2 linked regions of the Aliamphritea ceti genome follow. The protein of the gene in region 1 binds, or shares a complex with, the protein of each later gene. Links are inferred from orthologs where the notes say so. Each region holds a gene or a part of one and is shown on either strand. Other genes may lie near its edges.

The links.
Region 2: the proteins of tsaD (region 1) and tsaB are in contact, whole or in part, in a solved structure (PDB 4WQ4), measured with the Escherichia coli proteins. The link is inferred for Aliamphritea ceti from one-to-one orthologs.

The regions. Positions count from the first base shown.
Region 1 is NZ_AP025282.1:975,900-991,402, forward strand. The notes cover bases 1,880-4,832. They hold tsaD (tRNA (adenosine(37)-N6)-threonylcarbamoyltransferase complex transferase subunit TsaD), read left to right. Parts: upstream 1,880-2,819; coding sequence 2,820-3,845; downstream 3,846-4,832. Other genes in these bases: OCU49_RS04420 (GatB/YqeY domain-containing protein), read right to left, coding at 1,880-2,214; rpsU (30S ribosomal protein S21), read right to left, coding at 2,325-2,540; plsY (glycerol-3-phosphate 1-O-acyltransferase PlsY), read right to left, coding at 3,862-4,464. Also shown: dnaG (DNA primase), read right to left, coding at 1-1,666; more of OCU49_RS04420, read right to left, coding at 1,765-1,879; folB (dihydroneopterin aldolase), read left to right, coding at 4,837-5,193; folK (2-amino-4-hydroxy-6-hydroxymethyldihydropteridine diphosphokinase), read left to right, coding at 5,193-5,717; OCU49_RS04450 (LemA family protein), read left to right, coding at 5,755-6,351; OCU49_RS04455 (M48 family metallopeptidase), read left to right, coding at 6,364-8,265; OCU49_RS23695 (tRNA nucleotidyltransferase/poly(A) polymerase-related protein), read right to left, coding at 8,275-9,366; thiosulfate sulfurtransferase GlpE, read right to left, coding at 9,369-9,695; OCU49_RS04470 (symmetrical bis(5'-nucleosyl)-tetraphosphatase), read right to left, coding at 9,700-10,518; apaG (Co2+/Mg2+ efflux facilitator ApaG/CorD), read right to left, coding at 10,530-10,916; 16S rRNA (adenine(1518)-N(6)/adenine(1519)-N(6))-dimethyltransferase RsmA, read right to left, coding at 10,921-11,730; 4-hydroxythreonine-4-phosphate dehydrogenase PdxA, read right to left, coding at 11,777-12,778; OCU49_RS04490 (peptidylprolyl isomerase), read right to left, coding at 12,778-14,082; OCU49_RS04495 (LPS-assembly protein LptD), read right to left, coding at 14,072-15,503.
Region 2 is NZ_AP025282.1:4,036,005-4,051,347, reverse strand. The notes cover bases 1-2,793. They hold tsaB (tRNA (adenosine(37)-N6)-threonylcarbamoyltransferase complex dimerization subunit type 1 TsaB), read left to right. Parts: upstream 1-941; coding sequence 942-1,646; downstream 1,647-2,793. Other genes in these bases: OCU49_RS18560 (class I SAM-dependent methyltransferase), read left to right, coding at 2,464-2,793; OCU49_RS18565 (undecaprenyl-diphosphate phosphatase), read left to right, coding at 1,671-2,477; OCU49_RS18575 (flavin prenyltransferase UbiX), read left to right, coding at 225-836; mpl (UDP-N-acetylmuramate:L-alanyl-gamma-D-glutamyl-meso-diaminopimelate ligase), read left to right, coding at 1-112. Outside these bases: more of OCU49_RS18560, read left to right, coding at 2,794-3,285; OCU49_RS18555 (SlyX family protein), read right to left, coding at 3,308-3,517; OCU49_RS23710 (cold-shock protein), read left to right, coding at 3,743-4,177; OCU49_RS18545 (DsbA family protein), read right to left, coding at 4,242-4,859; OCU49_RS18535 (LysR family transcriptional regulator), read right to left, coding at 6,103-6,993; glutathione transferase GstA, read left to right, coding at 7,111-7,719; OCU49_RS18525 (nuclear transport factor 2 family protein), read left to right, coding at 7,719-8,093; OCU49_RS18520 (tautomerase family protein), read left to right, coding at 8,142-8,366; OCU49_RS18515 (organic hydroperoxide resistance protein), read left to right, coding at 8,540-8,965; OCU49_RS18510 (YceI family protein), read left to right, coding at 9,054-9,650; OCU49_RS18505 (MarR family winged helix-turn-helix transcriptional regulator), read left to right, coding at 9,749-10,195; OCU49_RS18500 (ferredoxin reductase family protein), read left to right, coding at 10,238-11,548; OCU49_RS18495 (helix-turn-helix transcriptional regulator), read right to left, coding at 11,597-12,412; OCU49_RS18490 (Flp family type IVb pilin), read left to right, coding at 12,781-12,969; OCU49_RS18485 (A24 family peptidase), read left to right, coding at 13,023-13,604; and more genes. UniProt on the Escherichia coli protein: Required for the formation of a threonylcarbamoyl group on adenosine at position 37 (t(6)A37) in tRNAs that read codons beginning with adenine.

The sequences.
Region 1 (15,503 bases):
GCTCCGTTCGACTATTGCTGTTGGCCAGAAAACTGAGTTCACAGCCATTAGCCAGGTGCGGTGCATGTAACAAAATTGATATAGCGCTGCTTGCTGGTGTAATGCGTATATTCAGATCTTGTGGCGGCCTGAATTCAGGCTTTTCCTGGCGAAAGTTCTTGTTTTTAAACTTCCCCTTTCCTGATTTGCCCTTACGCTTGAAGCCATTGTTCTTCTGGCTGTTACCATCGCCATAGCCTGAGTAATCATTGTCGTAATAACCACCGCCCTGATCGTATTCTGGCTGTGGATAGTCGTCGTAGTCTGAAGCAGGTTCGTATTCAGTTGTCTGATATGTTGGCTGAGGTGATGCTTTCGTGGCTTCCTGGAGGTTGCTGATGCTGTTTAGCTGTTCAAAACTGAGACCCGTGAGCTCACTTATTTTATCTTGCATCATTTGCTGCAAAATACTTGGTTGCATCAGCTGAATCATGGGTAGTGCCTGATTACTAAAGCTGGCCCGGCCGTCGAGACTGTTAAGGTCTGCGTCTTCTCCAAGGGTGCGGAAGAAAAAGTCTGATAATGGCAGAGCTTCAGTCAGGCGTTTTTCAAATTTCTCAGTGCCTTCCTGGCGTACCAGGCTGTCCGGGTCTTCGCCTTCCGGCAGAAAGAGAAAGCGTGCCTGTTTGCCGTCAGAAATGACAGGTAAGGTGGTTTCTAATGCCCGGCTTGCTGCTTTTCGGCCAGCCTGATCGCCGTCAAAGCAGAAGATGACTTCATCGACCATTTTGAAAAGGCGTTCGAGGTGTTGTGCGGAAGTGGCTGTGCCAAGTGTAGCAACGGCATAGCTAATGCCATATTGAGCCAGCCCTACAACATCCATATAGCCTTCGACAATAATCAGTTTGTTGAGATGCTGATTGAATTTTCGGGCTTCATACAGGCCGTAAAGCTCGCGACCTTTATGGAAGGTCTCTGTTTCTGGGGAGTTAAGGTATTTAGGTTTTTCATCACCTAGTACACGTCCGCCGAAAGCGATAACTCTGCCGCGCATATCCTTGATTGGAAACATAATGCGATCACGGAAGCGGTCGTAATAGCGATCACTCTCTTCCTTGTGGATAAGCATTCCTGCCTGTTCAAGGCGAGGCTTGTCTGCTTCAGTCTGGCTTAGTTTTTTGAGGAGATTGTCCCAGCCAGGTGGTGCATAACCTATACCGAACAGGGCAGCAATTTTTCCGGTTAAACCGCGTCCTTTCAGGTACTCTACAGCTTTCGCTTTCTGACTGTGTTGCTTTAATTGTTCCTGATAAAAGCTGGAAGCTTCTTCTAGCAAGGCAAAGATATCTTTGCGACGTAATTCACGTTGATGGTCGACTCTGGACTCATCGCGCGGAACTTCAACGCCGGCCAGTTTGGCAAGCTCTTCCACAGCTTCAGGGAAGCTAAGCCTGTCATGCTCCATAATGAATCCCAAGGCGTTACCGCCAGCACCGCAGCCAAAACAGTAATAGAACTGTTTTTCGTTATTAACGGTGAAGGAAGGGGATTTTTCATTATGGAAAGGGCACAGGCCAGAATAATTTTTGCCGGTGCGTTTGAGTTTTACCCGCGACTCAACAATATCCAGCACGTTAATGCGGGCAAGCAGGTCATCAATAAAAGATTGCGGGATTTTTCCGGCCATAAGACATTCGCCTGGGTAACCAATTACCGGTTATGTTAGCGGTTAAGGAAATGCTTGTCAGTATGGCTGAGTTGCCAGTTGATACTGGCAATATATTCTCAGGATGTCAGACGGGTTTTAACCAGTTGACTAATGGGGCCCATATCGGCGCGGCCCTGTACCTGAGGTTTAACCAGTGCCATTACTTTACCCATATCTTGCATACTTTGTGCCTGGGAGTCAGTGACAGCCTGATCAATGATGCTGATAAGTTCAGCTTCTGAAAGTGCCTGAGGCAGAAACTCTTTGATAACAACGAGTTCCTGCTTCTCAATATCGGCCAAATCATTTCGGTCAGCCGCTTCAAACTGGCTGATCGAATCGCGACGCTGCTTTTGCATTTTATCCAGCGTGGCGAGAATACGGGTATCGTCAGGTGTAATCCGCTCATCAACTTCGATGCGCTTGATTTCGGCAAGAATCATTCGGATGGTTGTCAGGCGTTCTTTTGCCTTAGCACGCATTGCTGTTTTCATCTCATCACTGATGCGTTGCTTCAGGTCAGACATAGTAGCTCCGATAGAATTCTTTAGACTGTTCGATGGGATAATCAGGTCATTAGCAAATGCTCAGGACCTGATTTGATCAGTTAGTCGCCAGGCGACGAACCCGTCAATGATTAGTACAGACGTACGCGACGCTGGTTTTCGCGCTGAACTTTTTTCAGGTGGCGCTTTACAGCAGCAGCAGCCTTACGCTTACGAACGGAAGTTGGCTTCTCGTAAAATTCACGACGACGCACTTCAGCCAAAACACCTGCTTTTTCGCAAGAACGCTTGAAACGACGCAGAGCTACGTCAAATGGCTCGTTTTCTTTAACTTTAACTGCTGGCATATTTAATACCTTACCTTCCTTAAAAAATTTAATCTGATTAGTCTGAGTTTAGACTCAGCTGGCCAATAAGGGCGAACATTCTATTCTGATGCAATGGCACTGTAAAGGCTAAATGCGATGAAATCTTCTCTAAATTGAAGCATAATGGCGCCGCTTTTTCTGCCACTTGGGCAAAGTCCGCGGCATCTTACAGTAAAGTCCGCATAAGAGCAGGCTGAATTTGATATTTTTTAGTCTGAAAAGCATTTTTTTAGCATTTTTTAACTTGTGGAAGCCAGCATGCGTGTATTGGGTATTGAAACTTCATGTGATGAAACCGGCGTAGCGATCTACGACACCGATAAAGGTTTATTAGGTGATGCGTTATACAGTCAGGTGGCAATGCATGCTGAATATGGTGGTGTCGTACCTGAACTGGCTTCCCGTGATCACGTCAGAAAGTTATTACCACTAGTGCGTGAGACTCTGCAGCAGGCAGACACAACCCCACAGCAGTTAGATGCTGTTGCCTATACTGCCGGCCCCGGGCTTATTGGTGCGTTGATGGTAGGTGCTGCTACAGGCAGAGCTATGGCTCTGGGCTGGGGTATTCCGGCGCTTGGTGTGCATCATATGGAAGGGCATTTGTTAGCGCCAATGTTAGAAGATACGCCTCCGGCGTTTCCGTTTGTGGCGTTATTGGTGTCCGGAGGGCACACTCAGCTCGTTCGGGTTGATGCGATTGGTGAATATAGTTTACTGGGTGAGTCATTAGATGATGCAGCCGGAGAAGCTTTTGATAAAGCTGCCAAGATGCTTGGACTAGCATATCCAGGTGGCCCGGAGGTTGCGCGGATGGCTGAACTGGGTGATCGCAGCCGTTTTCGGTTTCCGCGCCCTATGACTGATCGTCCTGGTTTAGATATGAGCTTTAGTGGATTAAAAACCTTCACACTTAACACCAGTAACAAGCTGCGGGTAGAAGGTGAGTTGTCTGAGCAGGATAAATATGATGTAGCTGCAGCGTTCGAAGAGGCTGTTGTTGAGACGCTGGCGATCAAGTGTCGTAGGGCATTACAACAAACAGGCTTTAAGCAATTAGTGATTGCCGGCGGTGTCAGTGCAAATCAACGTTTGCGTCGTAAACTGGGTGATATGGTAGCGAAAGAAAAAGCTGAGCTTTTTTATGCCCGGCCACGCTTTTGTACCGATAACGGAGCAATGATTGCTTTTGCGGGTGCTCAGCGTTTATTGGCTGGCCAGAAGAGTGATCTGACAATTTTAGCGCAGCCACGTTGGCCGCTGGATACATTGCCAGGGCTTTAAAACAGGCTTCCAGTAGTTATTTATAAGCGCTTATTCTTTTGAGAAACTGGCTGATATTCTGATGATGACTGGCAAACAGGATGCAGGATATCAGTAAGCTTAGCGTTAGCCATTGAGGTACGAGTAGCCAGGTAAATAAAGGGGTTAGTAAGGCCATGCCCAGTGCTGCAAGTGCTGATATTTTTAGCAGCCAGATTAGCAGCAACCAGCATGTTACCTGGGCCAGACCCAGCTGCCAGTCCAGAGCCAGGCAGGCGCCCACGGTAGTCGCGACGCCTTTGCCGCCTTTAAACTGCAGAAACACCGACCATATATGACCGCTAAGTACAGCGAGTACAGCGAGTGCCAGCCATAAAGGGGCAATAGCATTATCTTGCAGTATGAATTGTGCAACGCAGATTGCGATGAGTCCTTTGCACATGTCACCTGCCAGAGTTATTACTGCGGCCGCTTTATTACCGACTCTTAATACATTAGTGGCGCCAGGATTACCGGAGCCTTTTTGACGGGGGTCGTTGATGTTCATATAACGGCAGACGATCACTGCCGTGGGAATGGAACCCAGCAAATAGGCGGCCAGCAAAATTGCTATGTTGATGGCTGTATCAGGGCTGTTCATGTTAGGAACCGATAGTCAGATCTAATCTTATATACCGCTAATTGTGTAAAGATACAAATGGGTAACGATTAGTTTTAGCTAAGTTTTCTGCTTTAAAGGTTTTTAAGTACAGGTTTTCCGTCGGCAATGAGGCGTTTTAAATAAAAAGCTGACGATGCCGGACCTGTAAAAAGTTACTTTGTTAATAAATAAATGCGTTTTGAATGTATAGGTTTAAGGCGGAAATAAGCAAGCTTCTGTCGGGCAGACGTAATAGACTGCCGGTATAACAGTATTGACATCCTGATGCGCTATGTTAAGTATCAGGTAATAGAATATGTGCTGCTTTGCAGTGCTTTTTAAATCGACTTATCAACAGGTTACAAAGTAGTAATGGATATTGTTTATATTAAACAGCTGGAAATTGAAACGGTTATTGGTATCTATGACTGGGAACGTGAAATTCGTCAGCGCGTAGTGCTGGATATTGAAATGGGATCTGACATCTTGGCAGCGGCTGCTAGCGAAAATATTGATAATACACTGTGTTATAAGACAATTTCAGAGCGTTTGATCGATTTTATTGCCAATAGCGAGTTTCAGCTGATTGAAACCATGGCTGAAGAAGTGACCAAAATTCTGATGAATGAGTTTGGTGTTCGCTGGGTTCGGCTGCAGTTAGGTAAGCCGGGAGCCGTTCCTGCGGCAGAAGATGTAGGCATTATCATTGAGCGTGGAGAACGTTTTTAATGGCAAAAGTATTCGTCAGTATCGGCAGTAATCAGGATCGTGAGCATAATATTTGCGGCGGGCTGGATGCATTAAACGCTACTTTCAGTGAACTGCGTTTGTCGCCGGTCTATGAAAGTGATGCTGTCGGTTTTGATGGTGCGCCGTTTTATAATCTCGTAGGTGAATTCTTAACTGAGCTTGAGCTGCCAGCGTTGAATGCTGTGCTTAAAGATATTGAAGATCAGCATGGACGTTGTCGTAAGAGTGACAGCCTGGGGCGTACACTGGATATCGATATTCTTACTTACGATAACCTGATAGGCGATTTTTCCGGTATTCAGCTGCCGCGTGCTGAAGTGTTGATTAATGCTTTTGTTTTAAGGCCTTTAGCTGAGTTGGCGACGAAAGCACGCCATCCTGAGTCCGGAGAGACTTATCAGGATTTATGGCGCGATTTTGATAAAGAAAAACAGCCGTTAGTCGCGATAGACTTTAGCTGGCAAGATCAAAAGATTTCAGTTGCAGAAATAACAGCTGACTGATTATCAGGGAATATTCCGTTTATTAAGGAGTGACGCTTTGGAACTGACAACTATCATTAGCATTGTTGTGACTGTAATTATCATAGGTTACATCATTGCTGTGTATAACAGTCTGGTGAGTCTGCGTAACCGGCATCAAAATGCTTTTTCACAAATTGATGTACAGTTAAAGCGTCGCTATGACCTGATACCTAATCTGGTTGAAACCGCTAAAGGTTATCTTAAACATGAGCGTGAGACGCTGGAAGCAGTTATCAGTGCCCGTAATCAGGCGCGAGCAGGCCTGGAGAGTGCTATGGCCAGTGCACAGAGCGCTGGAGCGCTTCAGCAGTTAGGTGTTGCTGAATCTGGTTTACAGGCGGCTATGGGCAAGTTTAATCTGGTTGTTGAGGATTACCCCGAATTGAAAGCTGATGCTCAGATGCAGCAGCTGAGTGAAGAATTAACCTCAACAGAAAATCGTGTTGCGTTTGCCCGTCAGGGATTTAACGATGCGGTTATTGAATATAATGAATATAAGCAAAGCTTTCCGCCGATTTTATTAGCCGGCGTTTTTGGACATAAAGCGGATGCCAGCCTGTTGGAAATGGCTGACAGAGAGCAAATCCAGCAAGCGCCATCGGTCAGTTTCTGATACTGATCTGAGATGAATTTTTATGAAGCGCAGGCACAAGCCAGTAAGCGAAGTTATTGGCTGATTTTCCTGTTTGCCTGCGTTACTTTCCTGTTAATCGGTTTAACTACTCTCTTTGTTATCACCTGGCTATGGTTTGATGACGGCGGTTATTACGACCCTCAAATTAACTTGTTAGATTCCTTTACTTATGAACGGCTGGGCTGGGTTGCCGGGGGGATTTGTGCAGGGTTATTGGTAACAGCTCTGTTGAAATGGCTGGAAGTTTCCAGGGGTGGCGCTGCTATTGCTGAATCTATGGGGGCTTCTCCTGTTTTAACCGAAACTGATAATTTACTGGAGCGGCGTTTGTTGAACGTTGTTGCTGAGATGTCGATAGCAGCGGGCGTGCCTGTGCCACCTGTATATATCATGCAGGAAGAGAGAGGTATTAATGCTTTTGCTGCCGGGTTAAAGATTACGGATGCTGTTATCTGTGTCAGCCAGGGGGCACTTGATCATTTGGACCGTGATGAATTACAGGGTGTGGTGGCCCATGAAATGAGCCATATATTCAATGGTGATATGCGCCTGAATATACGCTTGCTTGTTGTTCTGCATGGGCTGATGTGTATTGGTGAAATAGGCAGAGACCTGCTTTTTAGCCGTACCTCTGGCAGAAGTAAACCCATAGGCTTAGGGCTATTTTTGATAGGTTGGATAGGTACTTTGGGCGGCAGTCTGATTAAGTCTGCTGTGGGCCGTCAGCGAGAGTATTTAGCCGATGCTGCTGCTGTTAAGTTTACCCGTAATCCGGCCGGTATTGCCGGGGCATTAAAAGCGATAGGCAGTATTAAAGCCAGTAGCCGTATCAACAGTAGGGGTGGCCATGAAGCCAGTCATTTTTTCTTTGCCAGTATTGAAGGGCTTGCCGCGGTCTGGATGGCGACTCATCCACCGTTGAGGAAACGGATTCTGGCCATAGAGCCCGGTTGGGATGGGCGTTTCTCTGAAGTGCGCTGGCAACAGGCTGTGAGCGATGCGAATACGTATAAACAGGAAGAGTCATCTGGGGATGATCGTAAAGAGGCAAAGCTGGAGTTTGTTGCCAATCTTGTTTTTGGCGGGCCGCTATTTGGATTGGTAAGTATTGATGACATCGAATATGTCAGGGCAGAAGAGCTGCCTGAGGAGCTTTATGATAGCGCTCAGGATAGCGTTGCATGCCGAGCTATAATGTTGTCCTTGCTATTGTCTGCAGACAAGGCGCTTCGTAATAAGCAGTACCAGATGATTGTCAGTTGTGATTCTGTTTTAGCAGAGTTGGTGCGCGTACTTGAGAATAAGACCAAAGGGTTATCCCGCGGCGCTTATCTTCCCTGGGTGTTACTTGCAATGCCAGCATTAAAACAGCAGTCGGCTAAGCAATATCGGGTATATAAACGTTTGTTAATGCAGTTAATCCATGCGGATCAGAGAATTGATTTATTTGAATGGTGTTTATATAAATTACTGAGCCATTACTGCGATGGTCATTTTGGTATTGGCAGTCAAAGAAAGGCCGCTGTCTACTCTGTTGATGAGCGAATGCATGCTTTTCAGCGGGTTGCATCGATGCTTGTGTGGCATGGCAGAGATTCTTGCAGTACAGATGAAGAGCTGGCGCGGAACTTTAATCTGGCGACTAATACGGCAGGGTTTTATAACAGTGCTTTGCTAAGTCAGAAGCAGTGCGAAGAAGAACCGCTCAGTTTATTCAGTGAAGCAGTCGGTATATTGGCTGCGGCTGAGCCTTTGCTGAAAGCTCGCTACCTGAAAGGATTAGTTCGCTGCGCACAAAAGGATGGCCGGATATCTATTGTTGAACGAGAGCTGTTAACCGCTGTTGCTGCGGTGATGGAAAGTCCGCTGATAGGATTGGATGCTGATCTGTAACAGTCAAAACTAGGCGTCTGAATGGTGTCGGCAAACTTCCAGTTGTCTGGCTCTTATTGCTTCGCCTAAAGCTTTGCCTTTAAAACCTTCAGCCATTATTTTTTTGGGTTTAATGCTTGCCAACTGTGTTAATAATTCAGGGAGTTTTTGGTCGGCGATCAATTCCGGTGCCGCGTTAAGAATCCTGCACGCTTCAAAAATCGCTGAGAGCTTTTCAGGCCTTCTCATCAGGTCAAGATCCAGAATTAATTGCAGTTTCTGTTGTGCGGACAGTTGCGGATAACTAATGATATCTGCTGCTCCACGGAATACCTGCAAGGCTAAATCCCTGAATGTGTTCGGCAGTCTCTGACGTATACTAAAGGCTTTTATTGATTCGGCACTACCAGCACACTTAAGTAATAGTAATGCGCAGCGAACTTCAGCTGAAGCGTTAGCGTTTAACAGTGTTAACTGTGCAGGTTGAATGTTTAATTCGGGGAAAAGCTTACTGTTAGCGTGACTGTCTTCAAGTACCTGAATAAAGGTTTGTGGCGTTTGTTCACCCAGGGCCCGTTGCATTTCCTGCCAGACTCTTTCAGGGGTGAGAAAGCTGAGTTCATCGCTGTTTGCCAGCTGTTGCATCAGGGTCAGTGTTTCAGGTGCAAGTGTAAAGCCCAGGTGCGCGTAACGGGCCGCAAATCGTGCAACGCGTAAGACTCTGAGTGGGTCTTCAGCGAAAGCGGGGGATACGTGACGCAGAATGCGCTGCTGTAAATCCTGCTGGCCATGAAAAGGATCGATGATCTTGCCGTTAGAGTCTTCGGCCATGGCATTAATGGTTAAGTCTCGTCGCAGTAAATCTTCTTCTAGTGTGACATCCTTGCTGGCGTGGTATTGAAAGCCTGTATAACCTTTGCCTGACTTTCGTTCTGTACGCGCCAGGGCGTATTCTTCACCGGTGTCCTTGTGGATAAATACCGGAAAGTCCTGACCTACCTGGCTAAAGCCTTTTTGTAGCATGATGTCTGCAGATGCACCCACAACGACCCAGTCACGATCGTAAATCGGGTAACCAAGGAGTTTATCGCGGACGGCGCCACCTACCAGATAGATTTGCATGCTTATGTTTGCGGTGCGCTGCACATTTCCGGTTTGTTAGCCTGCCAGAGCTGATAGCCGCCATCCAGGCTGTATACCTGATCAAAACCCTGAGTAATGAGTAATTGTGCTGCAGACTGGCTGCTGTGGCCATGGTAACAGCAGACAATGACCGGCTGGTCCATATCCGCTTCAGCAATAAAGCTGTGTAGGTTTTCGTTGCTAAGGCGGCTGGCGTTCTGAATGTGTCCTGCTTCAAAGCTTTGCGGGTCACGAATGTCGACAATCGTTGCGCCGTCTTCAATCAGGGCAACGGCCTGTTCAATATTGATACACTGATAGGTGTCCATAGATTTACTCCTGTTGTTTCCGGCTTGGAACGCAGAATAGTTGCTGGTCTTCCAAACGCATAGCTGTAAGGGTATTACCCCAGACGCAACCTGTATCGAGTGCAAATACGTTGTGATGGTCAGCTTTGCCTTCTAGTGCTGCCCAGTGACCAAATATGATACGGTGCTTGTCTATGGTTTTACCCGGATGTTCAAACCAGGGTAGAAAACCTTCAGGCTGACAGCTAAGAGAACCTTTGGCTATGAAGTCGAGCTTGCCTTTATCACTGCAAAACCGCATTCGCGTAAAGTAGTTAGTAATCATACGAATGCGTTCCCAACCCTGGATTGATTTTTTCCAGCGGTCGGGTTTGTTGCCATACATATTACGGAAGAACTCGATAGCCAGGGTGCTCTTCAGTATCTGCTCAACTTCAAGAGCGTAGCTTCGGGCCTTTTTTAACGACCAGTTAGGTGGAATTCCCGCGTGGACCATTGTGTATTCCAGTTCAGCATCATGGATTAACAGAGGCTGTTGGCGTAGCCAGTCCATTAGTTCATTACGGTCTGGTGCATTGAGTATTTCATCAAAGGTATCGCTACGGCGCTGCGTAGTCGTGCCATAGTGGATCGCTAATAAATGCAGGTCATGATTGCCGAGTACAATCTTAGCTCTGTTACCAAGTGTTTTAAGAAAACGTAATGTTTCTAGTGACTTAGGGCCACGGTTTACTAAGTCACCGGCGATCCATAACTGATCATCATTGCCGAAGTTAATGACTTCTAACAGTTCCGTCAGTTCATCGAAACAGCCCTGGATATCACCAATTGCGTAGTTGGTCATAGCAGTACTTATCAGTGGAGAGCGTTTGGCTGTGCCAGAGTGAAGGGCGCAATTTCGGCATTAAACGTCTGACCGTCTTCTGCCTTCATTTCATAATGCCCCTGCATGCTGCCAACGTTAGTCGCTAATACTGTGCCGCTGGTATAACTGTAGCTTTCAGTTGGATCAATGACTGGCTGTTCACCGACAACACCTTCGCCTTTAACTTCCTGAACCTGTTCGTCCCCGTCAACAATTAACCAGCGGCGATTAAGCAGCTGAACCGGCTGAGTCGCATGGTTGGTGATTGTAATATGGTAGGAAAAGACAAAGCGCTTTTTATCAGGATCAGATTGCTCCGGAAGATAAGATGTCTCAACGTTGATAGCGATACTTTCTTGTTCTAATGCGGCAATCATCTGCTTAATCGCTCTGTTTTGTGCTGATGAAATCACTGATGCGGATAAAATCCTGCAAGCTGAGACGTTCAGGGCGAAGGCCCGGATCGATATCGAGAGCTTGAATATCATCGGCGCTGATCAGCGGTTTCAGATTATTTCGTAAGGTTTTGCGGCGCTGACCAAAAGCGGTTCTGACGACCACTTCCAGTTTACCAATATCCTGTACCGGGTGTGGGACTTTTTTGTATGGTACAAGTCTGACAATCGCCGAGTCTACTTTAGGTGCTGGGTCGAAAGCTTCCGGTGGCACGATGAACAGGGGTTCAACGTGGCAATAGTATTGCGCCATAATACCCAGGCGGCCATAGGCACTGTCACCTGGTTTAGCTGCTAAACGGTCTACTACCTCTTTCTGTAACATAAAATGCATGTCTTCGATTTGCTCGGCATATGTCAGCAAGTGGAAGATCAGTGGTGTAGATATGTTGTATGGCAGGTTACCAACAACACGTAGTTGTTGTGGTGCCTGGTATAACGAGGCGAAATCAAACTTCAGTGCATCGGCTTCGTGAATGTTGAACTTGTCTGCATAACTGAAGAATTTAGTACGCAAAACAGGAATCAGATCCCGGTCTAGCTCAACAACATTCAGTTGCTGACATTCTGGCAGTAATTCTTCAGTAATTGCACCAAGCCCAGGTCCAATCTCTACCAGATGCTGGTTTTCCTGCGGAGCAATGGAGCGAATGATCCGGCGTATTATGCCCTGATCCTGCAGGAAATTCTGACCAAAGCGTTTACGGGCTTTATGGCCGACAGGTTTCTTACTCATGAATTACTTTCCGTTGGATATATCTGTGAATCGCTGAACGCTTTGTTCAGCGATTCTGATTACTATGGCTGGCCATTTCTGCGGCGCAGTCGATCGCTGTAAGTAAGCTACCAGTATCAGCTTTACCGCTACCGGCAAGGTCTAAAGCAGTGCCATGGTCGACAGATGTACGAATAATCGGTAGGCCCAGTGTGATATTTACGGCGTTGCCAAAGCCTTTGTATTTTAGAACAGGTAACCCCTGATCGTGATACATAGCGAGCACTGCATCTGTGTTTTGCAGATATTTGTCCGTGAACAATGTATCTGCAGGTAGTGGACCGGTAAGGTTTATACCTTGTGCACGTAACTCGTCCAGGGCTGGTTCTATTATATCTATCTCTTCCCGGCCCATGTGGCCACCTTCACCTGCGTGGGGGTTTAATCCGGCAACAAGAATGCGGGGGTGTGATAAACCAAAGCGTTGTTGCAAATCCTGATGCAACACTTGAATAACTTCATGCAATAAAGGTGCTGTAATAGCGCCAGGGACATCAACTAATGGTAAGTGAGTAGTAGCCAGCGCGACTCTTAGCCCTTCAGTGGCAAGCATCATAACAACTTTGTCGCTGCCAGTCAGTGCTTCTAAAAACTCAGTGTGGCCGCTAAAGGGAATACCTGCATCGTTGATAATCCCTTTATGAACAGGAGCCGTGATAATCGCATCGAACTCTTTGCTCAGGCAGCCTTTGGTTGCATGAGTTAGGGTAGCTAAAACGTATTCAGCGTTTTGCTTATTTAACTGGCCAGGCTGTACCTCAGTCATACAGTTAACAGGGTCTACCCATAAGCATCCAGCTGGTGTGCTTCGAGCTTCTTCAGTGTCGTTGTATAGACGTATTTCCAGAGGTAAATTGAGTAGCTTTGCACGCTCAGCAAGTATCTGAGGATCAGCGATAGCAATTAACTGGTGCTGGTGGCCTTGCTGAGCTATCTGAATACATAAATCCGGGCCGATACCTGAAGGTTCGCCCGGAGTCAGTGCTAGCTTGAACGTTGGTAACAGCATTACTTCAGCTCAATATAAGCTCTGGCACGTATTTCCCGTAACCAGTTTTGTAATTCTTCGTTGTACTTACGTTCACGAATACTGGCGCGGGCCTGATTAACCAGCATTTCTTCGCCAATATCTTGTTCGCGACGATCGGTTACTTCAAGAATGTGCCAACCAAAGCGGGTTTCAAATGGAATGCTCACTTCACCAACTGGTGTCTTCTGCATGGCCTGTTCGAACTCAGGTACCATCTGTCCTGACTGGGTCCAGCCCAGATCTCCGCCTTCAGTCCCGCTACCCGGATCATCACTATATTCTTTAGCCAGCTCCGCGAATGGCTCGCCTAACGCCAGACGGTTATACAGAGATTTTATTTCCCGTAATGTTTGAGCTTTAGAGCGAATTTCGGTTGGTTTAAGCAGAATGTGACGCACTTGAGTCTGCTCAACCATCTGCACGTTACCTTGCTGGGTATCGTTCACTTTTAGAATGTGGAAGCCGCCAGGAGTTCGAATAGGTGTAGTTACCTGGCCTTTATTTAGTAGCTGGATAGCCTGGGCAAATGCGGGAGGCAGTTCAGCCGCTTTTTTCCAACCTAACTGGCCGCCTTTCAGGGCATTGTTGCCGGCAGAGCGAGTCAGAGCTAAATCCGCAAAGTCTGCACCGTTTTGTAATTCAGTACTGATTTCGGTGGCGGTTTTTTCAGCTTGCTGAATACTCGCAGCGTCAGCCTGCGGTGGAATAGCTACCAGAATATGGCTCAAATTATATCTTTGTGAAGCGGCCTGTTTGCCCTGATCTGAAGACAGAAAGTTATCGACTTCTTGTTGAGATACGTTAATTCGGCTGTTAACCAACTGACGTTGCGTCTCAGTGATAAGTAGTTCCTGACGAATCTGATTACGTACTTTTGCGTAGTCCTGACCTTCAGCTATGAGGGTTTCGCGAAACTGTGCCAAACTCAGACCAGATTGACCGGCAATGCGGTTTAGTGCCGCGTTAAGCTCATTATCACTGACCCGAATGCCGCGTTCGTCGGCTAACTGCATCTGTACATGGTCTATGATCAGGCGGTTAAGTACTTGCTTGCGTAATGCTTCAGCAGGAGGTTGGGCGGAATTGTTACGGGCCAGACGTCTCAGGATTATGTTTTCACGGGCTGTTAGCTCGCTTTGCATGATGATGTCGTCATTGACGATAGCAATGACTCGGTCCAGAGAGGTGGCTGCAAAGGCGGAAACTGATGCGCTAAGCGCAATAGCTGCCAGTGCTGGCTTGATGAGCTTAGCCCTCAAAGGGCCCATATACTTAATAGTCATTTTGTTTTTCACGTTCTTCAAAACCGGTAATGTTATTGAATAAGCCACTGCCACCTTGGCCGAAAGCGCCTAACCCTTTAAGAACAAACTGCAAATAGATACCGCTGTCGCGTTGAGTACTGCCGCTGGGTAAATACTCTCTGGCTGCAATGCGCACTTTCCAACAGCAGTCGGAGTATTCAGCACCTAAGAGTGCCTCAGGGGTCGTTTTGTTCCGAATGTCTTCTTGCCAGCGTCCTAAAACACTCCAGTGTTTAGCGACCGGCCAGATAAATGACAGATCTGCCTGCTCCCGTGTGTCTTCTCTTTCGCGGAAGTTCAGGCTGATAACTTTATTAATGCTTGGAGAGTAACTGAATTTAAGATTATTTTCGATTAAACGGTAGTCACTGGCGTCCAGTTCACTGTCATTGCTGATACGAAAAGCATCTGTGACATTCCAGCTGGCTTCGACAGCAAGATTGGAACGATTACTGGTTGATGGAGCAGTGGTGCTAGCCAGTTGTACTTTTCGGTCTGCAAAGTAATGTGCCTGTGCGATGCCCATTCGGGCTACTTCACTGCCGTTAGCCCGATAAAATCCTGAGCTGAGGCCCAGAGTTGCCTGTTGAGCGTCGCCAATTTTGTCATAGCCACTGAAGCGGTTTTCCCTGAACAGCGAGCTGTAAGTGAAGCTGTATTCTGAGGTATCAAAATTTGGAATAGCGTCCTGGTTCTCTTCAGGTACGTAAAGAGCGAACAGGCGTGGTTCCAGAGTCTGGATCATGCCTGCGTCATTGACTGTTCGCTCGAAGCTCAGACCACTGTCGACACTAAACACGCCGACTGTGCGGTTGACGCTGCTAGGCTGCCCGTTTACCTGGTCATCCAGGCTGTACTGGGAAGCCCAGAGAGTTGCTTTGGGCGTGACGTGCGCCCATGGCCAGCGGAACGGCAAGCTGATAGAAGGCTGCAAATGCGCGCGCTGGCCGTTTACCCGGTTAATACCAGTAAGGTTGGCATTGTCGCGCTCAAACGATGTGAAATCAGCAAGATAGCTGAGTTCTGTATCTGTATTTTCAATCAAGTCATACTGGCTACCACTTAAAGTAACTTGTGGTAGTTTCCTGTAAGGACGGGTTGCCGTAGTTATGGTCTGGTAAGAATGTGCTCTGGCTGTAAGTGTCCAATTGTTTTGAGAATAGCTCGCTTCTGCTAACTGATCGAGGTGATCCTGACGATTTACAGTCAGTCCGGTATTCAAGTCGTTGAAGTAATTGTTATCACTGACGCGTGTGTAATCAACATTGGAGCGCCAACCGTTGAAGTTACCTCGGTGCTGTGCATCAACTAACCAACGGTCCCGGTTAGCTTTGCGGTCATCTGCAAGGAAAGCTGTACTCAATACGTTATGGCTGTAGGCATTCATATATCGCAGTTCA
Region 2 (15,343 bases), 3.1 Mb from region 1 along the record:
TATTGATCAATTGGTGGGTGTTGAGCCAGGTACGCATATTGTCATTATGAGCAACGGTGGTTTTGGTGGTATTCATCGTCAGCTGGTGGCAAAACTTCAGGCTAATGTCTGAGGTTTTGCTCAGAACAATGTACTTGTCTCTAAATAAGTATTTTTTAAAACAATCGTCAAGACAAGAGTCGTCTCAGAGCAATCGTCTGAGAAACTGAAAAGCAGGAAACATAATGTCGGCATATCGTGAAGCAATAACTCTGGCTATTACCGGTGCCTCCGGGGCGCAGTATGGTTTGCGTTTACTTGAATGTTTGGTGCAGGCTAATTGTCAGGTAATGGTGATGATTTCCCAGGCTGCTCAGGTTGTTATTGCGACTGAGACTGACGAGCAATTGCCGGGCAATACCCAGGCACAGGCTGAATATCTGCAGCAACGCTTTAATGCTAAAGACGGCCAGATTCAGGTGTTTGGTAAGCAGCAGTGGATGGCGTCTGTCGCATCTGGCTCAGGGGCTCCGGCTAAGATGGTGGTATGTCCCTGTAGTACCGGTGCTTTATCGGCCATTGCCTGCGGTGCCAGCAATAATCTGATAGAACGGGCAGCAGATGTTGCGCTGAAAGAGCGCCGCCAACTGATACTGGTTCCCCGTGAAGCGCCATACTCAGAAATTCATCTGGAGCACATGTTAAAGCTGACCCGGATGGGAACGGTTGTGATTCCTGCCAGCCCCGGGTTTTATAACAAGCCGCAAAGCGTGGAAGACATGATCGATTTTGTGGTGGCCCGCATTCTTAACCAACTGCATATTGAACAGGATCTGTTGCCTCGCTGGGGGGAATAAGCCCGGTTCTTGTCTTAAGCCGTTATTGTTTCTGTGCCGGGTGCATTTTTCCCTGCCCGGCAGTAGAATAACGGCCTTTATTTTCCCTCCTTTGGATCGATATAAATGGCCAATATTTTAGCCCTGGATACTTCCACTGACGCCTGTTCTGTCGCACTGAGTTATAACGGCGAACTTCTGGAAGATTTTCGTATCATTCCCCGTCAGCATACTAAGCAGTTACTGCCGATGGTTGAAGCAATGCTGATCGAAGCAGGTATCAGTGTGGCACAGTTGGATGCTATCGCTTTTGGCCGGGGACCGGGCTCGTTTGCCGGTATTCGTATAGCGACCGGTGCTGCACAGGGATTGGCGTTTGCTGCTGAGTTACCAGTACTGCCTGTTTCGACATTGGCCGCAATTGCCTTGAAAACAACCCAGACTCAGGGTGTAAATCAGGTTATCGCAACGCTTGATGCGCGGATGAATGAAGTTTACTGGCGTGCTTACCAGCTGGATAACGATGTATTGGTTGGTCTGGGTGATGAGGTTGTTTGTCCACCACAGGCACTGACATTACCTGATTCAACACAGTGGTGCGGAGCAGGTAAGGGCTGGAGTTATCTGGCAGATATGCAGGCACCAGTACAACAGATGATTACAGAGCCTTTACTGGATATTTATCCGACGGCTGGTTGTATGGCTCAGTTAGCGGCGACAGATTTCGCTGAAGGTAAAGGAATTGCGCCTGAAGACGCGCATCCGGTATATCTGCGTGATGAGGTTACTTGGAAGAAGATTGATCAGCAGAAGAAAAAGTCAGAGCAGTAAACTTACGGATATTTAGGAATTTTCATGGATTGGTTTCAAATTATTTTACTGGCATTGATTCAGGGATTAACTGAGTTTTTGCCGGTATCCAGCTCAGCACATCTAATTCTGCCATCACAGCTGCTTAACTGGGAAGACCAGGGGCTGGCATTCGATGTTGGCGTGCACATTGGCTCATTAGCGGCGGTGATGCTGTATTTCCGTAAGGATATCTGGAGCATGCTTAAAGCCTGGTTAGTGACCTGTACAGGGCGCAGTGCCGGAGCTGACGGCAAGCTTGCCTGGTTGGTGATTCTGGCAACGTTACCGGCAGTTATTGCCGGGCTAATGCTAAGCAGTGTGGTAGATACCTATGGGCGAAGTATTCTGGTTATTGCCGGCACTACTCTGATCTTTGGCGGTTTGCTCTGGTGGGCCGATCGTAACCGTACTGAGCAGCGCCAACTGACTGATATCACCCTCAAAGATGCACTGTATATTGGATTTTCTCAGGCCATTGCTCTTATTCCGGGTACATCTCGTTCAGGGATTACCATGACGACCGGTTTGATGCTGGGGTTTGACCGTCAGTCTTCAGCCCGTTTTTCATTCCTTTTATCTATACCGGTAATTTTAGGTGCCGGGGTGTTTAAAGGGATGGACTTACTTGAAACAGGTACCGCCGATCAGTGGGAAATGATACTTGCGGGTACGGTCTTGTCGGCGATCAGTGCGTTGTCTTGTATTCACTTATTCCTTAAGTGGCTTGACCGTATTGGGATGGGGCCGTTTGTTATTTATCGGATGATACTGGGTGTAACCCTGTTGGCGGTGTACTTTGCTACGGCCTGATGGATTAGCTGAACTTGAGTTAGCTGTTGCTGCGACAGACCCATATTGGCAACCCGACGCCGAAGCGTTGGCAGAGCGTTTAGGTTTGCCATGCCTGACAAAATTTAACCTTAAGTTTTGTGAGTATCCTCAGTTACTGCTCTGCGGGCCTAAAGGGGTACATTTACAGGTAACAGGCAAGAAAGCGCCAGGCCCTGTGATGGCTGATTTTGTTACCGGCGCGGTTGCTCACCGGCGTAAGTTTGGTGGCGGCAAAGGACAGATGATTGCCAAAGCTGTGGGTATCAAAGGCAGTACCCGGCCATCAGTTGCTGATGTAACTGCTGGTTTAGGTCGCGATAGTTTTGTGCTGGCTACCTTAGGTTGTGAAGTGCAGATGGTAGAACGCTCACCGATTATTCATTGCTTGCTGGAAAGTGGTTTAAAGCTGGCTCAGAATGATTCGGAAACGGCCGATATTGCGGTGCATATGCAGTTGCAGCATGCCAATAGTATTGAATGGCTGGCGAATGTCTCAGACGCCCTGCGTCCGGATGTGGTGTATGTCGATCCAATGTTTCCTCATACCGATAAGACTGCGCAGGTGAAGAAGGAAATGGCTGTGTTTCGGGATGTTGTCGGAGAAGATCCTGACGCGGAAGCATTGCTGCGTGCCGCGCTGGATTGTGCCGGTTACCGGGTTGTAGTGAAGCGTTCACGGAAAGCACCTGAAATTACCGGGCCGAGTCTGGAAGGTGTTGTGCCGAGCTTTCAGTTACTGGGTAAGTCCAGCCGCTACGATATTTATGCGCTTAAAAAAATGCCGTAAACCTGTCGGGGAATATTGAGCATTAATAGTGAGGTGGTGGTACGTCGGCATCCGGAGAGCTGATGGCGTCCTGACCTATCATTTTAACCTGTGAATGAAGGTGCTTCAGCAATACATTCATACGATCCATTTCCTGTGACTGCTTGGCAATTACTTCGCTCATCTTATCCAAGGCATCTTCCTGAAATGCCAGGCGAGCTTCGAGGTCGGTAATGCGGTCTTTTTCTGACATTTGGGGTATTTCCGTGATCGTTGATTTTCTGAAGAAAAGTGCGGCGACATCATAATCAGGCAGGTAAAAGAGTGCAAACTCTCTCAGATGTCAGTTATTCCTGCTTAAGTATACCTAAGGTATTGAATAGTTTTACCAAAATAGGTATATAAATTATGCAGAGTTACAAGTTTCGCATCTGCAGATATTATAAATTTAACTTTTAATAATGATAAGAGATCCAGAATGAGTGTTAATCAACTGATAGTTAGTGTTGTTGTCAGTGCACTTGCAACAGTGGGAATCCTGGCTGTGATAGGCGGATTATCCGGCGAAGGCGAGTTGCCAGTAATGGATATGGTGTTAATTTTCGGTATTGTTGTAGTAAGTTGTGTTGCAGCAGGTGCGTTTAGCAAACCTGCATCTGGCCAGATGGATATGGCTGATGACGATTATGCGTCTGAAGATGATGATCGTGAATTGGGTACGGTTAAGTGGTTCAATGTATCCAAGGGCTTCGGTTTTATCACGCGTGAAAATGGCGATGATGTGTTTGTACATTTTCGTAACATTCGCGGCCGTGGCCACCGTTCTTTGTCTGAAGGGCAAAATGTGCGTTTCAATGTGCGCGAGAGTGATAAGGGGCTGCAGGCTGAGGACGTTTCTATTGTCCGCAGCTAATTTTTAAGCCAAAAAAAAGGGAGTGCCAGTCACTCCCTTTTTTGTGTCTGCTATTTATGAGGCCTTAAGTAATTATGCCCAGCTGTGCCGCCCGGGTCAGTAATTGTTCTTCCCTACAGTAGCCAACCGCTAATGGTTCAATGCCTGTATCGCTTTGATATGCGAGGAAGGGAAAACCCTGTACGCCGATAGAATGGCTGAAGCGCAGATCTGACTGTAGAGTTTGTTCTGTTTCAGTACTTTGTAAAACCTCAGCAAAACGTACTTCATTTAGCTGCAGTTCAGCAGCTAATTCAATAAGTGTACTGGCATCCGAAGGGTTTTTGGCCTGTAAATAATAAGCTTCCTGAATTGCTTTAATCATACGCATACCTGCTCCGGGCTGCATGCTTTCAGCGCTAATGACCGCCCTGCAAGCCGGGTAAGTAGAACGTCTTGGCTGACAGTTTGCCCAAAAGTCATGATTAAAGCTGGTGCCGGTGCGGGCTTCAATCTGTTGCCATGTGTACTGAATCGCCTGACGCAGCTCAGGATCCATTGGCTGGTCGCTATCGGGGGCTAACCCACCCATATAGCAAAGTACCTGAATATCAGGGTTGAGCCGTTCTGTAAGCTGCTGAAGCGGGTGTTGAAATGCCCAGCACCAGCTGCACATTGGGTCCATGACGTAAATAAGAGCCATATATTTGTCCTGATACCTATGGAGTTCGAATAAGGCGAAACTGTGTTCCGCCGGATCAGTTTAGTTAATCTCTAAACAGGCTATCGGCCAGCGTTTCGATCACTGCATTAAAAACTGGCAATTTATGTTTTAGGCAGGTTGCGCTAAAAACTCAGACAATAATGTTTTTATTAAGTTTTTCCTTGCATTAAGACCACCGAGTCCTTAATATGCGTCCCACGTTGATGCGGGGTGGAGCAGCCTGGTAGCTCGTCGGGCTCATAACCCGAAGGTCGTCAGTTCAAATCTGGCCCCCGCTACCAACGTGATAAAGCAGAAGAGGCTAACCGAAAGGTTGGCTTTTTTCGTTTCTGAGGTATGTAATTATTATAGCCGGCAGGTAGCTCGTCGGGCTCAGCTCTTTATAACCCTGGCGAAGATCATAAGTTCGAATCTGGCCCCCGCTACCAACGTAAAAAGAGAGGCTTATCTTTATAGATAGGCTTTTTTTATGCCTGAAATTTGAGATTATATTTCAGTGTGGCTCGTCGGTCTCAGCTCTTTATAACCCCGTGCGAAGGTGATCAGTTCGAGTCTGGCCTAGCTGCCAGCGTGATTAAACAGAAGAGGCTAACCGAAGGGTTGGCTTTTTTCGTTTTTGGGGTAGATGATTTTATAGCAGGCAGGTAGCTCGTCGGGCTCAGCTTTTTATAACCCCGGGCGAAGGTCGCCAGCTTAAGATTGGTTCTTGCTACCAAGGTGATAAAGCAGAAGAGGCTAACCGAAAGGTTGGCTTTTTTCGTTTCTGGGGTAGGTGATTTTATAGCAGGCAGGTAGCTCGTCGGGCTCAGCTTTTTATAATCCCGGGCGAAGGTCGCCAGCTTAAGTCTGGTTCTTGCTACTAAGGTGATGAAACAGAAGAGGCTAACCGAAAGGTTGGCTTTTTTCGTTTCTGGGGTAGATGATTTTATAGCAGGCAGGTAGCTCGTCGGGCTCAGCTCTTTATAACCCAGGCGAAGGTCATAAGTTCGAATCTGGCCTCTGTTACCAACGTAAGAAAGAGAGGCTTATCTTTATAGATAGGCTTTTTTTATGCCTGAAATTTGAGATTATATTTCAGTGTGGCTCGTCGGGCTCAGCTCTTTATAACCCCGGGCGAAGGTGGTTAGTTTGAGTCTGGCCCCGCTACCAGCGTGATAAAACAGAAGAGGCTAACCGAAAGGTTGGCTTTTTTCGTTTCTGGGGTAGGTGTTTACGTTTTATATCATGTGGTTGAGTGCTGTAATTCTGTGAGTTGTTGCCAGATTGCCTGTGCAACTATTCCTGTATTTGAATTTCTCCGCCGGATTTGAAATAGCTGAGAATAGCGAGGTGGGTAACCTTCGACATTAAGTGCGACCAGGCTGCCGTTGGCAAGTTCTTCTTCAATCATATGTGTGGGAATCCCTCCCCAGCCTTGCTTTGCGAGCAGGATTTCTTTTTTTGCTGCAAAATCAGAGACCGTCCAGCGGAGTCCTCCAGGCAAAAGGTCTCTGCTTTGGCTGGTAGCGCTTGTGCTGCTGTCGGCAACAATAATCTGTGTATAGCTTTGAATTTCGCTAATCGTTTTCATCTGTGGATTTTGTGCTGCTTCGAAATCGGGATGAGCAACAGGGACTATGGTGATATTAGCGAATGGAATGGCTTCTACCTGATCAACCGGTACGCCGTCCATTGTGGCAATAATGATGTCGGCTTCCTGCTGTAATAGCCGCTCCAGTGGGCCAGCCATTGTTTCGCGGGAGAGGTTAATGTCCGTCGTGGGGTATTGTTGCTTGATATGACCGATAACCTCTAAAACAGGGGTTAAAGGGTAGGTTGCTGTTACTGCAAGGGATACAAAAGCTTCGTGTCTGGCTTTTAAATTTCGGGCGGTTGTGCGCAGTTGTTGCATTTGCTGAATAGCACGGGTTGCCTGGCGATAAAATACTTCTCCTTCGGGAGTAAGTTGCGGACGATATGCTTCACGGGAAAACAGCAGAAAGCCAATATCATCTTCCAGTTTTTTTAACATATGACTGACTGCCGATTGCGATTTGTGCAGGTGTTCGGCGGCGCTTCTGAAAGTTCCTTCACTGACTATTGCCTGAAGAATAAGGAGCTGTTCGTATGTCACGTATGGGTATCTCGATCTGATTTTTAGATCATGATATTGAAAAAACAATGTTATTTATAGTTTATTTGTCTCTGTACGCTTGCTCTTGTTGATCATGTATTGAGAAGAGGACAAGCGATGAAGCTGTTTTATAAACCGGGTGCCTGTTCGTTGGCATCACATATTATTTTGCGCGAATCAGGGGCTGGCTTCGAACTTGAAGCGGTTGATACTGACATCGGCCGAACCCAGTCAGGCATGGATTTTAGTGAGATCAATCCTAAAGGTTATGTGCCTGTACTGCAGTTAGAGTCCGGTGACGTTCTTACCGAGGGCGCTGCGATACTGCAATATATTGCAGATCACTGCGCACCGGGTCGTCTGGCGCCTACTGCAGGAACTATCGAGCGGGTTCGGCTGCAAGAGCATCTGAATTATGTCAGTTCTGAGCTGCATAAAGCTTTTGGGGCATTTTTCTCAGGAACAGCCACTGAAGCTGATAAAGACAATGCCAGGGCAAGTCTGAATAGCAAATTTAATTATCTGAATGACTTGTTTGCAGATGACCGTGAATATCTGTCGGGCAGTGATTTTTCTGTGGCAGATGCTTATCTTTTTGTGGTCAGTAACTGGGCTAATTTTGTCGGTATCAATTTGCATCCCTGGCCCAGGATTGCCCGTTTTGTTGAGCGGGTGAGCAAACGTCCGGCGGTTCAGGAAGCTTTTAAAGCTGAAGGGCTGGTCTGATGAATGAGTCAGCAAAAGCAATAGCGACTATTTGCAGTGCTATGGATGTGTATTTTGAAGGTCTGTATCTGGCTGATACTGAGGTATTGGCAAAGGTTTTTCATCCGGATGCACGTTACGTGAATATGGTAGAAGGCGACTACATGAATAAGTCGCTGGCTGAATATTTCGCTGCGGTGGATAAACGTATACCACCTGCTGCTAATGGTGATGCCCGTTGCGAACGAATTATCTCAGTTGAGCTTGGTGGTGAGCGTTTGGCGTTTGTTAAAGCCTCAATGACTATGTTAGAGCGGGAATATACGGATTTTTTAACATTAACTTTTGATCAGCATGGCTGGCGGATCATGTCCAAAGTTTTTACTTATCAATGATTAATGAATTCAGGCCAGCTGAATGATACTGAAACGGAGAAGCTATAAATGCCTTATGTAAATATTAAAGTAACGAAAGAAGGTGGTATTGATAATACGGGGCCAACACAGGAGCAGAAAGCTGAGTTGATTGCCGGTGTTACTGAGTTGCTCTCTAAGGTTTTAAATAAGCAGCCAGCAACTACTTTTGTAGTGATTGATGAGGTTCCGCTTGAGGACTGGGGGATAGGTGGCTTACCGGTGACCGATTATCGAAAGCTAAAATCTAACTAGCCAGTTCAATTGTCTGAATAATCGAGCTGATAGTGATAAAAGCCTGTCTTTGGACAGGCTTTTTTTATGGGCTAGCGGAAGGTTTTGCTAACAGATTACTAAATATTAATTGCGCACAATTTAATTGTGTAATACTTTATATGCATAAAGTCATATCTATCCGGAGTAATCGTATGCAATTAGATAAAACCTTATATGTAGCTAAAGCTGAAGCAACAGGTGGGCGTGAAGGGTACGTTCGTTCTGATGACGGTGCGTTGGATATGCCGCTCACTACGCCCAGGGCCTTAGGCGGTGCGGGTAAGTTTGGTGTGAACCCTGAGCAGCTATTTGCTGCGGGTTATGCAGCCTGCTTTATTGGTGCGATGAAAGTAGTCGCACAGAGAAACGGGCAGTTGCTGAGCGCAGCGACTAAGGTTAATGGCGAAGTGGGCATCGGTCCTGTAGGGCAGGGATTTAATATTAATGTAGTGCTGAACATTGAAGTGCCTGACATGGCGCGTGATGAACTGGATACACTCATTTCGGCAGCGCATGAAGTTTGCCCATATTCTAATGCAACCCGTAACAATGTTGACGTTGTACTGAATATTATCTGATTATGTATGCTGCCAGAGGAGAGCTAATTTGGGTGCTCTGCTCTGGAAGTTATAACGGATCTGATGTTTAAATTTAAGGAGAAAAGTAATGAATCTGAATACGCTAACACGGTTATTACCGGCATCGGCACTGGCTGCCTGTATGCTGGCTGCCAGCATGGGGGCTCAGGCTGACTGGCAATTAAACAATCAGAAATCCAGTTTGAATTTTTTATCGGTAAAGAAAGTACATATCGCCGAAGTGTTTCATATTACCCGTCTGGCCGGGCAGTTAAATGATGCAGGTGAGTTGTCAATTCAGCTGGATCTGGACAGTATCGAAACAAATATCGGAATACGTAACGATCGAATGCGTGAGCATCTGTTTGAAACTTCAAAGTTTAAGATGGCAACTCTGACCAGCCAACTACCGGCTGAAATTATGCAGACAGCAAAAGATGGTGGTTTTTCGAATGCTGAAGTTGATGCCACTCTTAGCTTTCATGGGCTGGAAAAACCTTTGAAAGTGAAAGTCAGTCTCATGTCAGACGGTCAGCAGATTCTTGCCAGCAGCAGCCAACCTGTAGTTCTGAGTGCCGAAACCTTTGGTCTGACAGCAGGTATTGATAAGCTCAAGTCCTTGGCTGGATTGGACAACATAGGTTATACCGTTCCGGTTAGTTTCAGTTTGATGCTGGAGCAATAAATTCCGGCTTGGCTTAGCTTCATGATATATTCCAGAACAAAGTAGCAGGGCATAGCTCTGCTTTTTGTACCGCCCTCAGCGTTGGAATAGATCCGCAGATGACTGCAACAGATGACCTTTCTTTACTCGATGAGCGCTTATGTTTTGCGCTTTATTCGACCGCTCAGGCGATAACCAAAGAGTATAAAAGCTTGCTGGGTCGCCTGAATATGACCTATCCCCAGTACCTTGTATTTCTGGCGTTGACGCCGGAAGACGAGGTAACAGTCAAAGCACTTGGCGAGCGACTATTTCTGGATTCAGGTACGCTTTCGCCTCTGTTGAAGCGTATGCAACAGGCTGGCCTGATTAACCGCTACCGTGACGCAGAAGATGAGCGTAAAGTCATGGTGGGCCTGACAGATAAAGCCCGTGAATTAACCCCGGAAATTACTTCTATTCAACAAGAAGTAGCCTGTTCAACAGGTTTGGAAACCGTTGAGTTTAAGCAGTTACTGCAGCAACTACAGAATTTGAACCGGCATTTACGTAACGGTAATGACTGACTGTTAAAACAGTTTATATTTCTTTTACAGCAGGATGTTTATATGCGAATTGTTGGTGTTTTATTGGTCTTAATCGCCGTTTTTTTTCCCTTATATAGTTTCATTCCTCTGTTTGGAAAATATGATACAGGGGCTTTATTTTCACAATATATTGGCATTGCTGCTCTGGTTCTGATGGGAATATCTCAATTACTGGCCACTCGAATGAGGTGGCTGGAATGGGTATTTGGCGGGCTTGATCGAATTTATGTATTACATAAATGGATAGGGATTGCTGCGATGGCAGCGGTGCTTATTCACGATACGGTAGATGCAGAAATCGACGGGCTGGGTCAGGAGACCTGGTTAGTTGATCTGGCTGAAACACTTGGTGAGCTGAGTCTCTATGGCTTACTGATATTAGTGGTTATTTCAATTGCTACTTTTGTGCCTTATCACCTGTGGCGTAAAACACATAAATTTATGGGTGCAATGTTTGTTTGTGGCGCATTTCATTATGTCTTTATGTTAAAACCTTTTGAATTGCAGAGTCTTTTGGGTATGTATGCTCTGGGTTTCTGTGTGCTGGGCATTCTGTGTTATTTGTATACTTTAATGCCTTTTACCTGGATGACCGGTCGCTATGCATACCAGGTGGTGAATCGTGAAGTTCAGGGCAGTGCCCTGGCGCTGACTTTAAAGCAGGAAGGTCGTGCTGTTAAGCATCAGTCGGGCCAGTTCGCGTTTTTGTCATTTGCAGACCAACAGCTGGATGAGCCTCATCCATTTACGATTAGCCAGGCGCCTGATCAGCAGGGTAATCTACGTTTTACTGTTAAAGCATTGGGAGATTATACCCGTCAGCTAAAGCGTAAGGCAGAACCTGGTATGCGTGTATATGTGAGCAATGCATATGGGCATTTTCGACGGGTGCCGGATGTGCAAGCCGAAGTATGGATTGCTGCTGGCATAGGTATTACGCCTTTCCTCGCCTGGGCACAGGATAAAAAGTGTTCTACGCCGGTTGAGTTGTTTTACTGTGTGCGTGAACTGAATGAGGCTGCGCATCTGGAAGAATTACAAAGTATTGTCGATAAACGCCCCGAATTGAGTTTGCATCTAATCGAAACATCCGTACGTGGTCGTCTTTCTGCAGATGATATTTGCGGTAGTCTGCAAGCCAGTCTGGATGAAGTTCGGGTGTATTACTGTGGACCAAAGCCTATGCGTGAATCTCTTTTGCAGCAGCTGGGTGCCAGAGGTTTACGAAATAGTCGTTTTCACTATGAAGTTTTCGAATTGCGTTCCGGCATAGGGCTGCGAAAGCTAGCCGCCTGGGGCACGAAGCATTGGCAGGCTTATCAGGCACGATAATAAAAAAATACCCGGCATAACCGGGTGTTTTTTTGTGGAAGATTCTGTTTACACAGGGATTTTCATTTCCATTATTCGTGTATCTAATGCGTCAGAAGAACGCTTTTCCCGTAGTAACTGACGACATTCAGACGGGCTGATTCCCATGTATTTTTTGAATACTCTGGCATAGTAGGATGGGTCGTTAAAACCAACAGTAAAGGCGACATCTGCGATGCTTGCAACAGGGTTAAGTAACAACCGGGTAGACTCTTTCAGGCGGTAGCCAATTAAATATTCCTGGAATGTCAGACTATATGTTTGTTTGAACATTCTACAGAACTTATTCACTGTCAGGCCGCACAGATCAGCCATGTCGGACTCCAAAATCTTCTCGGGATAATGGTTCTGAACATAATTTATTGCGTGCTGAAGTATGGATTCACCACTAGTGGGTGCGCGGAAACGAACCTCTTCCGGCAGCGGCTCACTTTCACAGCGGGTATTTCTAAGCTTGATAGCATCACGAAAATCACTGGCTGTTTTCAATGATTCAGTAATATGCACCATATCAACTTCAGATAATGGTTTAACGTGATAGTCCCAGACACCAGTACGAAAAGCCCATATTGCCAGGGCTTCTGAATGCTGTTCCGTAAACATCAGGATAGGTAAATCAGGTTCAGACTGCCGGGTTTGTTGTAATAAATGCAAACTTTGTATGTCCGGATAGTCATATTCAAAACAGATTAAGTCCGCTTCAGTGGTGTTTAACAAGCGAGGGCATGTGGAAGATTGTTTGACTGTCTGTGTATGACAAATACCTTCAAAACTGCTTGATAAACATGACTGATTTGACTGATTTCTAAGGTCAACCCAGAGCATGGTAGCTATGTGCATAAGGCCTCACTTTACCTTTCTGTCACCTGTTCCCTGGCTGTTTTTAGTGTAATTCGCACGTTTCCTTACGCTTCATTTCTAAAATGGGTTTCTTAACCTTAGATCAAAAAACAAACACCTGCCAAACATAACTTACTGCAATATCAACTGACTTAGATCCGAAATAAAACCTGACTGCAAAGATAGTCCTAGTGTTTTAAAAAATAGTCCTAACGTTATTTTCTGGCGCTTCCTAAATTTGATGTACAGCGACTTTTCGTGGTCCGAAACGATCAGAACAAGAGTCCAGAAAATAAATTGAAATGAATAATAAGGTGTGCACTGCATGCCATAACGAACAGGGGTAATTTCCTATGAACATGCAAACAATTACTGCTCAGGTAACAGCATTCCTTAAAGATGAAGAAGGCCTGACAACAGTTGAGTACGCAATTGCCGGTAGTTTAGTGGGACTTGCTGTAGTAACTGCATTTGGTGACCTGGGTACAGCAGTAGGTAACACAATTGAAGGTCTTGAAGATGCAATTACTGCTGGTTCTTAAAAGCTATTAATAAGGCCGTGATGATTAGTTTTAGTTAAGAGGAGGACTGCAACATGCAACAGACATTAGTTAGCGAAACTGTAACGCTTGTATTGCTGTTCTTACTCTTACTAGCAACATTATCTGATGTTACGAGACATATAATTCCTAATTTACTGAATTTGATGATTCTTATATGTGGCGTTGCATTCCAGTTAGAAATGATAGGGCTGAGTGGCTTAATGACAGCCTTTAGTGGCCTTGTTGTTGGTTTTCTTATCTTCATTCCCTTTTATATAGCGGGTGGGATGGCGGCCGGAGATGTAAAAATGATGGCCGCTGCTGCAACGCTGCTTGGTCCGCTGTCTGCGTTTCAGGCAGCGGGACTGAGCTTAATTGCAGGTATGTTTCTGGCGTTACTTGTAGTGCTGTTTAAGGGCAGTTTGTTAGCGCTTTTGAAACGTTATTTTTTGATTTTTAAAACGCTGTTTTTCACCCGTAAGCTGATTTATATCCAGCCACAGGAAGGTGAAGCCGCAGCGTTACGTTTTCCATATGCTCTGGCGATTACTACCGGAACGGTGTTGGCGCTGGCGCATCAGTCTCAACTTGGGTTTTATCACCTGCGTGAATTACTCACAGGCGGTGCCTTATGAGAAAGCACCAGCAAGATCCGTTACTTAATGGTGGCGGCAGTACTAACTCCGGTGTAAATGGCAACGGTAATGGCAATGGCACTGTATTGTCGTCTTTCCGGATGCTAGCACCGCGACCAACCAGCATTGAAGATACTTATTTAAGTAAACAGTTTCTGGTTGAGCTAATAAGTAAGCATTTGTATGACGCGGGTGGACTGACCATATCGCAGTTAGTCCATCGGGTTTGTTTGTCCGGTGCAGTAATTGAAGAAATTCTCAATTATTTGCGCCAGGAAAGTCGCCTTGAAGTGTTGCCCCGTCTGGGGCAGAGCAAAGAACTGTATTACAGTCTGACGGACCTGGGGCGGATTGCCGGTCAGGAAGCAATGAATAAAAGTGGCTATATTGGCCCAGCTCCCGTTCCTGTATCTGAATATGAAAAAGTTGTTCAGGCTCAGTCAGTGCATCGGGTGATTATTAAGCAGAAGGAAACTCAGCAGGCTTTTCAGGATATTGTTATCAGGTCATCTTTACTGGATCAGCTTGGTCCAGCGATGAATTCGGGACGCTCAATCGTTATCTATGGCCCACCCGGCACAGGTAAAACCTATATTTCACAGCGATTGACCCGGTTACTGACAGATGCCTGCCTGATTCCATATGCGATATCTGTGAATGAAAGCATTATCCAGCTGTACGATCCACTTGTGCACAAAGCTGTCGATCCGGATGCGAATTCGGATGGCAGACCTAACTTGCTGTTTAACGAAGGTCATGATCCACGTTACAAATTATGTAAACGTCCTGTGGTTATTAGCGGTGGTGAGTTAACTCTGGATATGCTGGAAGTTAAATATGAGCCCAGTACTAAGATTTATCGTGCGCCACTTCAGCTTAAAGCCAATAACGGCATGTACATCATTGATGATATGGGCCGACAGCGGGTCAGTCCGGTTGAGTTATTTAACCGCTGGATTTACCCCATGGAAGAACGTAAAGATTTGCTCAGCCTGGCAAACGGTAACAGCTTTGAAGTGCCTTTTGACGAGATTCTGATTTTTTCTACCAATATTAATCCGCTTGAATTAGGTGATGCGGCTTTCTTACGCCGGATTGGCCATAAGGTTTTTTTCGATACGCTGGATGAGTATGCATTTACTGAAATCTGGAAAAAGGTCTGTATCGAGAAACAGATCGAGTTTGATCAAACACTACTGACATATCTTTTCGAGGAGCATTATCAGCGAGAGCAGCGACCTTTACTGCCATGTCACCCCCGAGACATACTAGGAATAGCGCAGGACAAGGCGCTGTATCTCGCTGACCCCGGAAAACTGTCTGAAGAATTGATCGACTGGGCCTGGAAAAGTTACTTCGTAAAACTTGATCAGGAAAAAGACCAGTTTGCCTATACCGGTGAACTGTCAGGAGGTCACCATGTTTAAATCAAGAACCCTATTGCTATTACTGCTCTCAGGTTTACTGGCTGTAGCGGCAGTGTTTGTTGCTAATAACTGGCTAGCCGCACAGCAACCCCAGGTAGTTGAAACGAAAGAAGTTGTAGAGACTGAAATCATTATGACTGCTGCCCTGGAAATTCCTTACGGTCAAAAAGTTGAATCACGGCATCTGAAACGTATTGAGATGCCTATGGGGCTCGCTCCTGATGGTGCTGTTCGCAATGCCCAGCAAATAGAAGGCATGGTTGCCAGTGCGAATATTATTCCTGGTGAGATTCTCATGCAGGCTCGTTTCAG